DNA from 2 places in the Enterovirga sp. GCM10030262 genome. Region 2 is predicted to be linked to the other one. Evidence: predicted binding sites of a transcription regulator. Region 2 holds the regulator's gene; the other holds the start of a gene.
The links. The regulator LexA, encoded in region 2, represses DNA repair genes until DNA is damaged. The targets are predictions, from matches to a motif close to TGTTCNNNNTGTGTTCNG.
Positions count from the first base shown of each region.

Region 1 (7,158 bases), on a different contig from region 2:
CGCTGGCTCGGGCCTCCAGCACGCGGGGCGGGGTGCGTTCGAAGCCGCCTCCCACCGCGCGCTGCCAGCCGGGGCCTCGGCCGGTGCCGCGCTGGACGTCGGCGAAGGGGTCGGCGCGTTCGGACCAATTGGCGCGCCAGAGGCTTTCGCCGCCGGTCATGGTGGTTTCGTGCTCGACATGCTCCGCCGGCAATTCGCCGACGAAGCGGCTCGGGATGGAGCTTGTCCACTGGCCGTAGATGCGGCGGTTGGCGGCGTGGATGATGAAGCATTTGTGCCGCGCCCGCGTGATCGCGACATAGGCCAGGCGGCGTTCCTCCTCCAGGCTGGCATTGCCGCCTTCATCGAGCGAGCGCTGCGAAGGGAAGACGCCTTCCTCCCAGCCGACCAGGAAGATTGTGCCGAATTCCAGGCCCTTGGCGGCGTGGATGGTCATGATCGTGACTCTCTCCTCGTCGCGGGCGGCGTCATTCTCCATGACGAGGCTGACATGCTCGAGGAAGGCGCCGAGGGTCTCATATTCCTCCATCGCGCGGGTGAGCTCGGTCAGGTTTTCGAGGCGGCCGGCGCTTTCCGCGCTGCGGTCGGCCTGAAGCATCGCGGTGTAGCCGGATTCGTCCAGAACCAAGCGGGCCAGCTCCGGATGCGGCAATTCGTCGAGGCGGGCGCGCCAGCGGGCGAAGTCGCCGACCAGATTGCCAAGCGAGCGGCGCGCCTGCGGGGTGAGCTCGTCGGTGTCGAGCATCTGCGCGGCGGCGGACAAGAGGGGTGTCCCGGACGCCCGGGCGAATAAATGAATTTTCGCGACCGCCTTGTCGCCGAGGCCGCGCTTGGGCGTGTTGACGATCCGTTCAAAGGCGAGGTCGTCGGCCGGCTGGGCGATGACGCGGAGATAAGCGAGGGCGTCGCGGATCTCGGCGCGCTCGTAGAAGCGAAAGCCGCCGACGATGCGATAGGGAAGACCGATCGCGATGAAGCGGTCCTCCAGCTCGCGGGTCTGGAACTGGGCGCGGACGAGGATCGCGCTATCGTCGAGATGGCCACCCTTGCGCTGGATGCCCTCGATCTCCTCGCCGACGCGGCGCGCTTCTTCGGGGCCGTCCCAGACGCCGATCACTTGGACCTTCTCTCCCGCGTCATGCTCGGTCCAGAGCGTCTTGCCGAGGCGGCCGCCATTATGGGCGATGAGGCCGGAGGCGGCGCCCAAGATGTGGGGCGTCGACCGGTAATTCTGCTCCAGACGGACGATCTTGGCGCCCGGAAAATCCTGCTCGAACCGCAGGATGTTGGCGACCTCGGCTCCGCGCCACGAGTAAATGGACTGATCGTCGTCGCCGACGCAGCAGATGTTCTTGTGGCTTTGGGCGAGGAGGCGGAGCCAGAGATATTGGGACTGGTTGGTGTCCTGATATTCGTCGACCAAGATATATTTGAAGCGTCTCTGGTAGTGCTCCAGCACGTCGCGATAGGTGCGCAGGATCACCAGCATGTGGAGCAGCAGGTCGCCGAAATCGCAGGCGTTGAGGGCTTTCAGGCGCTCCTGATAGGCGGCGTAGAGCGCCGCGCCCTTGCCGTCGGCATAAGCTTCGCTCTCGCCCGCGTCGACTTGGGCGGGCGTCCATCCGCGATTCTTCCAGCGGTCGATGAGGCCGCCGAGCTGCCGCGCCGGCCAGCGTTTCTCGTCTATGTCGGCGGCGGAAATGAGCTGCTTCAGCAGACGAAGCTGGTCGTCGGTGTCGAGGATGGTGAAGTTGCTCTGCAAGCCGACCAGCTCGGCGTGGCGGCGCAGCATCTTGGCGCCGATGGCGTGGAAGGTGCCGAGCCACGGCATTCCTTCGACCGCGTCGCCGATGATGCGGCCGACCCGCTCCTTCATCTCGCGGGCGGCCTTGTTGGTGAAGGTGACGGCGAGGATCTCCGACGGCCAGGCGCGGCGGGTGGCGATGAGGTGGGCGAGGCGGGCTGTGAGCGCCGCCGTCTTGCCGGTGCCCGCGCCGGCGAGGACGAGCACCGGGCCTTCGGTCGTCAGCACGGCCTCGCGCTGGGGATCGTTCAGGCCCTTGATATAGGGCAGTTCGGCGGTGGTGGGGGCGGAATGACTCACCGGTGAACAGTTAGGGAACGGGGGCGCGTCCGGCAACCTTGAACACGGGCGTTATCCCTCCGTTTTCTCCGTTCGTCCCGAGCGAAGTCGAGGGGCGCTGGCACAGAGGCCGAGCTGCGCCCCTCGACTACGCTCGGGGCGAACGAGTTTAGGGAGCCTTATTCTTCTCCCGCAACCTTCGAGCTCGCGATCCGCGCGACCTCCGCGATGATGGCGGCTCGATCCTCCGAGGAGAGGTCGGAGCCGGCGAGGAAGGCGGCGACGGCGAGGCGGCGGCCGTCCGGGAGTTCGATTATGCCGACATCGTTGACCGCGCTCGCGACGCCGTCGACGGAGGCGCCGGTGCCGGTCTTGTGATAGACGGTGGCGCCCTCGGGCACGCCGGCCTTGAGGCGGTCGGTGCCGGTGCTGGTGCTCTCCAATATGTCCATCAGCTTGGTCGTGGACTCAGGCGAGAGGAGCTGTCCGTTGGCCAGCATGACGAGGATATTGACCATGTCGGCCGGGCTCACCCGGTCGCGCGGATCGGCTAGATAGATGCGCAAGGCCGCCCGCTGCCGGTCGAGCGGAAGCTGCTCCTTGGCCTCGGTGATGGCATCGGAGCCGATCCATTGGCCGGTGAATTCGGGAAGGCCGACCGATTGCGGCTGGAGCTCATATTCGTAGCGGTCGACGCGGAAGCTCTCGATCCCGCGCTCCTGGAAGAAGCGGGTGAGCGCTTCCGGGCCGCCGATGCGCTTGAGGAGGATGTCGGCGGCGCTGTTGTCGCTCTGGGCGACGGCGGCGCGGATCAGTTCCTCGATCGTATAGTCGGTGCGTCCCGGAAACGCCTCGGCGATCGGGCTATGGGCGACGGAAAGCTGGTCCCTGGTGAGCGTCACTTCGTGGCCCAGCGACAGCCGTCCTTTATCGGCGGCGTCCATCACCGCGATGGCGAGCGGCAGCTTGAAGACGCTCTGCATTGGCATCGGCTGGTCGGCGTTGATCCCGCGCATCCGGCTGGTCGAAAGATCTAGGATGGCGACGCCCAATGTGCCGGGCTCGGCCTTCGCCGCCAAGGCTTCCAGCCCGGACGCGACGGTATCGGCGGGCGGTGGCGAAGGCGGCGATTCCGGGGAGCAGGCCGCCAGCGCCACCGGCAGCATGAAGGTCAGGACGCGTCCGAACATGGTTCAACTCTCGCGGCGAAATAGGAGGATGTGGGCCTTGCCGAAACGGCGCTCCGCCGCAACCGCGAAGCCGACGGGCGGAGGCGGGCGTCCGCCGTCCGTCTCCAGGCTGAGCCATCCGCCGGGCGCGACCCAGGCCGGATTGCAGATTCGGGCCAGCGCCATTTCGGCGAGGTCGGCGGCATAAGGCGGATCGAGGAAGAGCATGTCGCACGGCGCGGGCGGGGGCGGCGAATGCTCCACCGACTGGGCGCGGACATCGGCGCGGCTGCCGGCGCCCAGCGTGTCGGCGTTGCGCCGGATGGCGGCGAGCGCGTCACGGTCGCTGTCGACGAACAGGCAGTAAGAGGCGCCGCGCGACAGGGCTTCCAGCCCCAGCGCTCCGGAGCCGGCGAACAGGTCGGCGACGCGCAGGCCCTCGAAGCTGCCGGCCCGGCTGGCGAGCATCGAGAAGAGGCCCTCACGCGCCCGGTCGCTGGTCGGCCGCGTTCCCCGGCCCTCGGGCGCGACCAGAGGCCGCCCGCGCCAATCCCCCGCGATGATTCTCATCAGCGTGTCACTTCAGCGTCTTGCGGTAGGCGGCGAGATCGGACGGGTGGATCTCGATGACCGCCCCCACCGCCATGTCACCCAGCACGAACGGGCCGTAGGCGGTGCGGATCAGGCGGGAAACCTGCAAGCCCAGATGCTCCAGCACGCGGCGGACCTCGCGGTTCTTGCCCTCCGTCAGCTTCATCTCGACCCAGCCGTTGCGGCCGGTGCGGCGCTCCAGATTGGCGTCGATCGGGCCGTAGCGCATGCCGTCGATCTCGACGCCGTGGATCAGCTCCTCCAATTGCTCCTGGCTGATCTCGCCGAACACGCGGGCGCGGTAGCTGCGCTCGACGCCCGAGGAGGGGAGTTCGAGCTGGCGCTTGAATTCGCCGTCGTTGGTGAGCAGCAGCAGCCCCTCGGTGTTGAGGTCGAGTCGCCCCACCGGCATCAGCCTTGGCAAACCTTTGGGCAAGCGGTCGTAGATGGTCGGCCGGCCGGCGGGGTCGGTCGCGGCGGTGAGCACGCCCGCCGGCTTGTGGAACAGGAAGAGCCGGGCTCCGGAGGGCGCCCTGACCGGCCTGCCGTCGACGGTGAGACCCTTCAGCGAGGTGAGGATCGTCGCCGGCGTCTCGACGGCCACGCCGTCGATGGCGATCCGGCGCTGCTCGATCATCCGCTCGATCTCGCGGCGCGAGGCGATGCCGGCGCGGGCGAGCAATTTGGCGATGCGCTGCGGCTCGACCGGGGCGTAGGCGCGCTCGGGCTGGTCGCGTTCGACCGGTTCCGCCATTCGGCGCGGGGGCGCGGGACGGGCGGCGGGCTGCCCGGGCGGGCGTTGCGGACGCGATGCCCGCTCCTGCCGCCGCGGCGACGCGCGGCGTTGTCCGTCCGGTGCTTCCTCTTGCCGCCGGGCCGGTCGCGGCGGACGGGCGGAAGGCGCGCGCTCGGCCCGGCGCTGATCGCCGGAGGTTTCGACCTTCTTTCGCGGCCCGTGCTCGCCGTCGGGCTTTCCGACCGGCCGGGCGGGCTTGCGGGCGCCGCCGGCCTTGCGCGCGTCCGGCCGTGCGCCGGGGCGACGCGGTCCGCGGGGCGTGGGGGGCTTGGGCACGAATTCCTCCGGATGGGGCGGCCGCGCTCAGACGGCCGGAAAACTAAACACGCCAAAGCGATAAACGCTGCTGGACATTCGAGGCCATGCCGCTCGTTACGAGAACAGATCGACCGGCTTTGGAAGGAAGATGCACTATATGTTGTTCGGGAGACGCGAAAGGGCAATCCGGCGCCTCATCATCGTCGAGGACGAGCCGCTGGTCGCGTTCGACAACGAGCATCTGCTGAGCGAGGCCGGCTATGAGGTCGTCGCGACGGTCGACAGCCTCGCCGAAGCGAAAGCGGTGATCGAGATGGAGCCGCTCGACCTGGTGCTCAGCGACATCAGATTGAACGGGGAGGGCGACGGGCTCGACGTCGCGCGGGCCGCGGCGGCGCGGGGCGTCCCCGTCCTGTTCGTCAGCGGCCATTGCCCGGTCGAGGCGCGCGGCCTCGGTCTCGGCTGCCTCGCCAAGCCCTATACGGAGAAGACCCTCAAGGCCGCGCTCGACGCGATCGACGCGCTGATGCAGGGAGAAACGGTCAGGAAATTGCCCGCCGGTCTCAGCCTTTACGAGAAGGCTTAGAGGGGGATGTAGTTACATTGAATCGTCACCCTGAACTTGTTTCAGGGTCCACCTACCCACCCGTCATGTGACTCGGATATGGATGCTGAAACAAGTTCAGCATGACGGGATCGCGGCGGTAAAGGCTGGGCCCCGGCTTTCGCCGGGGAACGGTCAGGTCAGCGCCGCCTCGATCTGTGCATGAAAATGGTGGATCCCGGCTTCCAGCGTTCCCAGCGTGATGCGGTCGATGGCGCCGGAGGAAAGCCCCTCCTGGCCCAATGCGGCGGCGCGGAAATCCTCGGCTCCGAACGTGCCCTCGTCGAGCAATGTCCAGCTCTTCTCCCAGTGCAATTCCTCCTCGGCCGAGCCGGGCGGTCCGGGGATGAGCATGAAATCCTCGACCAGTGTGCGGCCGACGCTCTGGGGCATCAGCGTCATCACGTTCACATAATCGGGGCTGACGACGATCACCGTCGCCGGGAAGAGTTGGTAGGCGAAGGTGACGGCGCCCCTCAGCGCGGTCCAGTCTTCATGGTCGATGCGGGCGAGATATTCGGCGCGGCCGACGGCCGAGCGCTGGTGCGGCCCGATCCTGTCGGCGGCGGTCACCCCGTCGGCGAAGAATTTGCCGATGCTGGAGCTGTGCAGCCGCTGGACGTGGTAGCTTTCCAGGAACGCGTCCATGATCAGCTTCCAGTTGGCGGCGACATCATGGACGTGGCGGCGGAAGAGATGGTGGCCGGCGAGGCCGAACGCGTCGAATTCGGGCGCGAGCGAGGCGGCGTCGGCAAAGTCCGCCTCTCCGCGCGCGAACCAGATCAGGCCGCCCGCCTCGTGGCTTGGAAGCTCGGCGAGGCGGTGGTCGGCCTTGTCGAGGCCGGGAAAGCTGTCGGCCCGCGGAATCGCGGCGAGGGCGCCGTCCAGCCTGTAAGCCCAGGCGTGGTAGGGACAGACTAGCCGGGGCGCGCATAAAGCCTCGCCGCCCTCGACCAGCCGCGTCCCCCGGTGGCGGCAGACATTGTAGAAGACGTGGGCCATCCCGGCCTTGTCGCGGCTGATGAGGAGAGGCACGCCGAAACCGTCGTGCGGGACCGCCATGTTGGCGCGGGGAAGTAGGGCGGAGGGCGCGATCACCTGGGGGAGCCGTCCGAACAGGCGTCGCTGTTCCAGATCGAAGCGGGACGGGTCGGTATAGAGAGGGGCGGAGAGGGTCGTGACAGCCGACCCTACGGCATTGCGCCCGTCGGCAACCGCTTGCGCGAGCGCGAGCTGCCCTTTGGTCGGCCGCCTTGTGGTTTGCGCGTCCATGGCGGGCGAAGGTGCTTGCGCGGGCGCGGGAAGGCAAGCGCCGATCCGCCGAACAGGGCTAGCCGACGCGATGGAAGACTCTACAAGAAGCGTCATGGATCAAGCCGCAACGACCGCGCCCAGCGACTGGCGCAGCCGCCTTCCCGAAGGCATCCGCCCTTATTTCGAGGCCGCACCGCTGGCTGCTCTGTTCCTCGGCATGTCGTCGGGCTTCCCCTTCGCGATGATCGGGGCGACGCTCAGCACGCGGCTGGCCGAGGACGGCATCACCAAGAGCACGGTGACAGCCTTCGCGCTCACCTTCCTCGCCTATAATTTCAAGTTCCTGTGGGCGCCGATCGTCGACAATGTGCGGCTTCCGATCCTCTACCGCTTCGGCCAGCGG
Region 1 is NZ_JBHTDC010000002.1:105,057-112,214, reverse strand. Features, by position in the region: gene ACFQRC_RS09720 (ATP-dependent helicase) at 1-2,104, opposite strand, end outside; gene bla (class A beta-lactamase) at 2,263-3,273, opposite strand; gene rsmD (16S rRNA (guanine(966)-N(2))-methyltransferase RsmD) at 3,277-3,822, opposite strand; gene ACFQRC_RS09705 (pseudouridine synthase) at 3,830-4,597, opposite strand; gene ACFQRC_RS09700 (response regulator) at 5,046-5,483, shown strand; gene ACFQRC_RS09695 (aromatic ring-hydroxylating dioxygenase subunit alpha) at 5,637-6,773, opposite strand; gene ACFQRC_RS09690 (AmpG family muropeptide MFS transporter) at 6,868-7,158, shown strand, end outside.
Region 1: a site for LexA is predicted at 2,107-2,124, ahead of ACFQRC_RS09720 (ATP-dependent helicase). Genes of this name have one in related genera too.

Region 2 (7,158 bases):
CCTTGTAGCCGCGCGCCTGGAGAAGGGCCGCCAGAGAGGCTGCCATGAGACCTTTGCCGAGCGAGGAGACCACGCCGCCGGTGATGAAAATGAACCGCGCCATGGGAGGAAAGGCTTAAGCGGTGGCGCGGGAAAAGGGCAAGCCGCAGAATCGGATTGAGGCGAAATAAATGCGCCCGCGATCCCGGCGAAGGCTGGAATTCTCGGAAACGCCGAGACTTCCCGTCTCGGAGCCCCAGCTGGAGCTGGGGCGACGCGCGCTTATTCCGCGAGCGGGACTTCCGGTTCGGCCGTGTTGGCGGCGGGAGCGGCCGTGTCCCCCGCCTGGGCGGCGACGCCGGCGAGCGGGTCGCCGGTGGCGAGCGGGACCTGGCCGGCGGGCGCCGGGGCGACGGGGGCACCCTGACGGGCGAGGCTGGCATCGATGCCGGCGGAGGTCTGGACGGTGGCGAGGCCGGCGAGCACGATCGAGAGCAGGACGAACAAAGCCGCGAGGACGGCGGTGGCGCGGGTCAGGAAATCGGCCGCGCCGCGTGCCGACATCAGGCCCGACGAATTGCCGCCGACGCCGAGGCCACCGCCTTCCGAGCGCTGCATCAGGATGACGGTGACGAGCGACGCGGCGACGAGCGTCTGGATGATGAGGAAGAAAGTGAACATGCGGGCGTTTCCAGGCTTTCGTCATGCCAGCGGAGGCTGGCATCCCAGTGCTAACTCTCGCTGGGACCCCAGCCTTCGCTGGGGTGACGGTGAATCAAGCCGCGACTTAGTCGAAGCGGGCGCCGGGTTCAATGCCGCGCGGCCGCCTCGACGATGGGGACGAACTGCGCGGCGGTGAGGCTGGCGCCGCCGACGAGGGCGCCGTCGACGTCGGGCACCGCGAACAGCTCGGCGGCATTGTCGGCCTTGACCGAGCCGCCATAGAGGATGCGGATGCGGCCGCCGCGCTCGCCCAGGCGCTCGCGCAACGCTCCGCGGATGGCGGCGTGCATCTCGGCGACGTCCGCCGGAGTGGCGACCTTGCCGGTGCCGATCGCCCAGATCGGTTCGTAGGCGACGACCATCTCGCCTTCATGGCCGTCGTCGGGGAGCGAGCCCTTAACCTGGCCGGTCACCACGTCGACATGCCGGCCCGCCTCGCGCTCGGCCTCGCTTTCGCCGACGCAGACGATCGTCTGAAGACCGCGGGCCAGCGCCGCCTCCGCCTTGGCGCGGACCTGGGCGTCGGTCTCGCCGGCTTCGGCGCGGCGCTCGCTATGGCCGACGATGACGAGCTGGGCGTGGACCTCCTTCAGCATCGCGGCGGAGACCGCGCCGGTATGGGCGCCACTCTCGGCCGGGTGGACATCCTGCGCACCGATGGCGAGGCCGTTCGAGCGGGCGACGGCGGGCGCGATCAGGGTGAAAGGCGGGCAGAGCGCGACGTCGACACCGGCCGCCGCCTTGGCCGCGGCGGCGATCTCGGCGATCTCGGCGAGCTGGTGGAGGTTTCCGTTCATCTTCCAATTGCCGACGACGAGCTTGCGACGCACTTTTGCAGTCCTTTCGATCCGATTCTGCCTCGTGAAGCCACGGCAGGGCCAACCGGCCTAGCAACAGCGCGGCCCCGCGCCAAGCTTGCCGCCGCTCCCCTCGCCTCTTATGGAGCGGGAAAGCGGCCTTCGGGGCCATCCTTCCTCTTGTCGCGGATCATCCATGCTGAAAATCTTTCGTAGCGGCGCTTCCTCCAAGTTCCTGCTCGTCTTCCTCGGCCTCGCTTTGTTCGCGATGGTGGTGACCGGGTTCGGCACCGGCGGCATGGGACTGGGTGATCTGGGCGGGATGGGCGACGAGACGCTGGCCGAGGTCGAAGGCGAGACGATCGGATCGGCGCAGGTCCGCGACCAGGTCGACCGCCAGCTCGCCAACGCCAGGCAGCAACAGCCCGATCTCGACATGGCCGCGTTCCTGAGGAGCGGCGCGCTGGGCGAGATCGTCACCCAGCTCGTCTCCAACACCGCCCTCACCGTCTTCGGCCGGGAGCAGGGGCTGACCGCGTCGAAGCGGATGGTCGACGGCGAGATCGCCAGCATCCCCGCCTTCCAGAATCTCGCCGGCCAGTTCGACGATGGCGCCTTCCGCGCCGCGCTCTCCAGGGAGAATCTCAGCGAGAAGCAGCTGCGCGACGAGATTGCCGGCACGCTCATTTCGCGCCAGCTGCTGCTGCCCGTCGCCGGATCGCCCAAGGTGCCAGAGGCGATGGCGCTGCAATATGCCTCCTTGCTGCTCGAGCGGCGCAGCGGCAGCGTCGGCATCGTCCCCGCCGCCGCGATGGGCGCCGGCACCGAACCCACCGACGCCGAAGTCGCCGCTTTCTACAAGGAGAATGAGGGCCGCTACACCATCCCCGAGCGGCGGGTGCTGCGCTACGCCGAATTCGGCGCCGACAAGGTCGCGGCCGCCGCGGCCCCGACCGACGCCGAGATCGCGGCCTTCTACCAGGCCAATGCCGCCAGATATGGCGCGCGCGAGACACGCTCGCTGAGCCAGGTGGTCCTGCCGGACCAGGCGGCGGCGCGGGCGCTGGCGGCGAAGGTCGCGGCCGGGACGAGCTTCGCCGCGGCCGCCAGCGAGGCCGGTTTCAGTGCCGCCGACACCGCGGTCGGGGAGCGCAGCCAGGCGCAATTCGCGCAGCTGACGTCGGAGGCTGTGGCCAATGCGGCCTTCGCCGCCGCCGAGGGCGCGGTGACGGCGCCGACCCAGTCGCCGCTCGGCTGGCACGTGGTGCGCGTCGACGACATCGCCACCATCGCCGCGACGCCGCTCTCCGCCGTCCGCGACGAAATCGCGGCGCAGATCGGCGCCCGCAAAAGCGAGGAAGCGCTGGGCGCGCTCGTCACCCGCATCGAGGATGCGCTGGCGGAAGGCGCGACCATGCAGGAAGTCGCCCAGGCCGAGGGCCTGACCATCCGCGAGACGCCGCCGATCACGGGCTCCGGCATCCAGTTCGACGATCCCAATTTCAAGGCCCCCGAACTGCAGCCGGTGCTGGAGACCGCGTTCGACATGGCGCCCGACGAGGATCCGCTGGTCGAGACTTTGGTGCCGAACCAGCGCTTCGCCATCCTCGCCATCGCCCGCATCGTGCCGGCCGCCGCGCCGCCGCTCGCCGAGGTTGGGGACCGGGTGAAAGCCGACCTCGTCCAGCGCCGCGCGCTCGACCGGGCCAAGGCGGTGGCGACCTCGATCGTGGCCAAGATCAACGCCGGCACCAGCGCCGCCCAGGCCTTCGCCGAAGCGGAACGCCCCCTCCCCGCGATCGAGACGGTGACCGCGCGTCGGCTCGACGTGGCGCGCCCGGATCAGCCCATTCCGCCGCCGCTGGCGATGATGTTCAGCCTGCCCAAGGGCAAGGCCCGCATCCTCCAGGCGCCGAACGGCCAAGGCTGGTTCGTCGTCCACCTGCAGGAGACGGTGCCCGGCAACGCCGCCGAATCCCCCGGGCTCATCGAGGCGACGCGCACCCAGTTCGAAGGCATACTCGGCGAGGAATATGCGAACCAGTTCGGCCGCGCCGTCGAGGGGGGCATGGACGTGGAGCGCAACCAGGACGCGATTAACGCGCTGCGCGGGCAATTGCTGGGGCCGGGCTTGCAATAAGGACGTCACCTGATCGGGGCGGCGATGCGGGACGCGCGGTTCAGTCTGCCGCGCGCCGCTGCTAAGTCCCGCATTATGATCCTCGTCGTCGACAATTATGACAGCTTCACATGGAACATCGTCCACTATCTCCGCGAGCTCGGAGCGGCGGTCGAGGTGGCGCGAAACGACGAATTGAGCGCGGCGGACGCGCTGGCGAGCGAGGCTGAGGCATTCCTGATCTCGCCGGGGCCGGGGACTCCCGAAGAAGCGGGAATCTCGCTCGAGCTGGTCGCCGCTTGCGCCCGCGCGCGGCGGCCGCTGCTGGGCGTCTGCCTGGGTCATCAGGCGATCGCACGCCACTTCGGCGGCCATGTCGTGCGGGCAGAGCGGCCGATGCACGGCAAGACCTGTTCGGTCGAGCATGACGGGAGCGGTATCTTCGCGGATCTCCCCTCCCCCTTTACCGCCACCCGCTACCATTCGCTGACGGTGGCGACCCAGGGATTGCCGGAATGCCTCGCGGTGAACGCCACCGCCGGGGACGCGACCGTGCAAGGGCTGCGTCATCGCGACCTGCCGATCCATGGCGTGCAGTTCCATCCCGAAAGCGTGGCCAGCGAATGGGGACACAGGCTCTTTGAAAACTTCCTGCGATTGGCGCCACGGGAGGTCTATTGACACGCCTCGCGCTGTTCCTTACACGTTCCGCATACGTTCCCGAGGGGCCCGAACATGCTGACGCGCAAGCAACATGAGCTTCTTTGCTTCATCCACGACCGTCTCGGCGAGACCGGGGTGTCCCCATCCTTCGAGGAGATGAAGGATGCGCTGGACCTGAAATCCAAGTCCGGCGTGCACCGGCTGATCTCGGCGCTGGAGGAACGCGGCTTCATCCGCCGGCTGCCCAACCGGGCGCGGGCGCTGGAAGTGCTCAGGATGCCGGACAAGGGCGGCAACGTCGTTCCCTTGAAGGCTCCCGCTTTGCCCGCCGCGGCCAACGACATCGTCGAGCTCCCGCTGCACGGACGGATCGCCGCCGGCACGCCGATCGAGGCGCTGCAGGGCAATGAGAGCCTGGCCGTTCCGGCCGCGCTGCTCGGACCGGGCGAGCATTATGCGCTGGAGGTCTCCGGCGATTCGATGGTCGAGGAGGGCATTCTCGACGGCGATTACGCCCTCATCCGCAAGACCGACACGGCCCGTGACGGCGAGATCGTCGTGGCCCTGATCGACAACGCCGAAGCGACCTTGAAGACCTTTCGCCGCGAAGGCCAGATGATCCGCCTCGATCCGGCCAACCGCCAATATGACCCCCAGCGCTACCGGCCCGAGCAGGTGGTGGTGCAGGGCAGGTTGTCGGGGCTGCTCCGGCGTTATTGAAGTTTCCGCATCGAGGAGTAGCCGGATGGCGCGGTTGAATTATGTGGAGTTGCCGGCGAGCGACGTCGGCGCGGCCAAGGCGTTTTACGAAGCCGCGTTCGGCTGGGCGCTGACGGAGTTCGGCCCGACCTACGCCGCGACGATGACCGGCGATACCGATATCGGCCTTCAGGGCGATGCGGTCGAGGCGAGCAAGGCGCCGCTGGCGGTCATCGAGGTCGAGGATCTGGAGGCGGCGCTGGCGGCGGTCAGCAAAGCCGGCGGCGTCGTGGTTCGTCCAATCTTCGCCTTTCCGGGCGGACGGCGCTTCCATTTCCTCGACCCCAACGGCAACGAACTCGCCGCGGTCAAGGGCGACTGACCGGACAACGCCCGCGCATCCCGCGCTCTTTCAGAGGATCGGCCGATGCAGATAACGGCCGAATCAGGCCCTGTCCGCCGCGCCGCGCCCCGAGTCCGTAGCGTCCGCCGCCCTTCGTGGACGATCTCCGATTTTGTTGGTAGGTTGCATGCCCGGTTTGTTCGCGGAAAGGGGATCATCATGGTCGCGGGAATGCCGCCTTCCCACTTCCCCTGAAACCGCCTGGAGCCGGAGGCCGGCGACCGATTTGGAGGATGACCCTTCAAAGCCGGTCCTGAGCAAGAGTGAAGCCTGGGAGGAGTGCGCACCATGTCGATACTAGCCACCGCTATTTTCTCGCTGCTGAGTTCCACATCGCCGGGCGTCCCCGTCGATGTCGGCCGCTTCCACCCGGCGGACTTCCCCAACCTCATCAAGCTGGAGCGCACTTTGCCTCATGCGGAGATGACGAGCCGCGTCGAAAAAATCTTCGCCGACCGTCGCTGTTCGATCGACGGGCAGAGCAAGCTCCGGTTCAACATCACCGTGCCTTATGCAATCCTGATGGAAGCCGGAGGCACGGCGAAACGAGTCGTCGTCGGAGAGGTCGACTGCGCCCCGCTGGAGACGCTGGTCGGGCAGGTCGTCGTCGCCAGGGCCGCGAGGGGCGATTTCAAGCTGCAGCACAGCGAAGGCGATCGCTGGTATGTGAGTGATCTCCATTTCGGCCTGGGCGAACCCGAGCTGGCCGCGGCGGTCGAAGATCCAAACCAGGTCACCTGCAAAAGGGGCGAACCCCAGCTCGGGAGCCGCCTCAGATATACCAGGATGTGCAAGACGGCGGCGGAATGGCAGGCCTATAATAATGACCGGCAGCAGCTCCGCAGGGACATCGGCAACAACGCCGCGTGTCTGGGGAACCCGTCCTGCACCAGCGACTAGCGCGGTCGGCGGCGGTCAGTCGCCAACTCTCGCGACGACTGCCCTCCAAGTGAGAGCGGCCCGGCCGAGGGACAGCGCCGCTGGCGGTGATCGGCCGCACCCCGCGTTCGAGCGGTCTCTCGGCGCTTTGTGGACGATCCATGGAATTGCTGATAGGCTGAACCCCGATTGACGCGCGACGGGGGGTTCAGGCTCGCAGCCATGTCTTTCCTTTCGACGAAGCCGCCTGAATGTTCGGGTCCCGACGAGGTCGATTACAAAGATGATCGACGCCGGAAAGGTTGAAGTAAGGGAGGAAAGTTCATCATGTCGATACTGGCAACCGCTATTTTCTCGCTGCTGAGTTCCACGTCGCCGGGCGTCCCCGTCGATGTCGGCCGCTTCGACCCGGCGGACTTTCCCAACCTCATCAAGCTGGAGCGCAGCTTGCCCCATGCCGAGATGACGACCCGCGTCGAAAAGATCTTCGCCGACCGCCGCTGCTCGATCGACGGGCAGAGCAAGCGCCGGTTCGACATCACCGTGCCTTATGCGATCCTGATGGAGGCCGAAGGCAGGGCGAAGAGGGTGGTCGTCGGGGAGGTGGAATGCGCCCCGCTGGAAACGCTGGTCGGACAGGTGGTCGTCGCCAGGGCCGCGAGAGGCGACTTCAAGCTGCAGCACAATGAAGGCGAGCGCTGGTACGTCAGCGACCTCCATTTCGGCCTCGGCGAACCCGAACTGGCCTCGGCGGTGGAAAATCCGGACGAGGTCACCTGCAAGCGAGGAGAGCCCGTCGTGGGGAGCCGCCTCAAATATACGAAGATGTGCAAGACGGCGGCGGAATGGCAGGCCTATAATAATGACAGGCAGCAGCTTCGCAGGGACATAAGCAA
Region 2 is NZ_JBHTDC010000001.1:469,997-477,154, forward strand. Features, by position in the region: gene ACFQRC_RS02295 (CTP synthase) at 1-103, opposite strand, end outside; gene secG (preprotein translocase subunit SecG) at 262-660, opposite strand; gene tpiA (triose-phosphate isomerase) at 789-1,532, opposite strand; gene ACFQRC_RS02310 (peptidyl-prolyl cis-trans isomerase) at 1,696-3,639, shown strand; gene ACFQRC_RS02315 (anthranilate synthase component II) at 3,715-4,299, shown strand; gene lexA (transcriptional repressor LexA) at 4,354-5,001, shown strand; gene ACFQRC_RS02325 (VOC family protein) at 5,027-5,362, shown strand; gene ACFQRC_RS02330 (hypothetical protein) at 5,672-6,283, shown strand; gene ACFQRC_RS02335 (hypothetical protein) at 6,590-7,158, shown strand, end outside.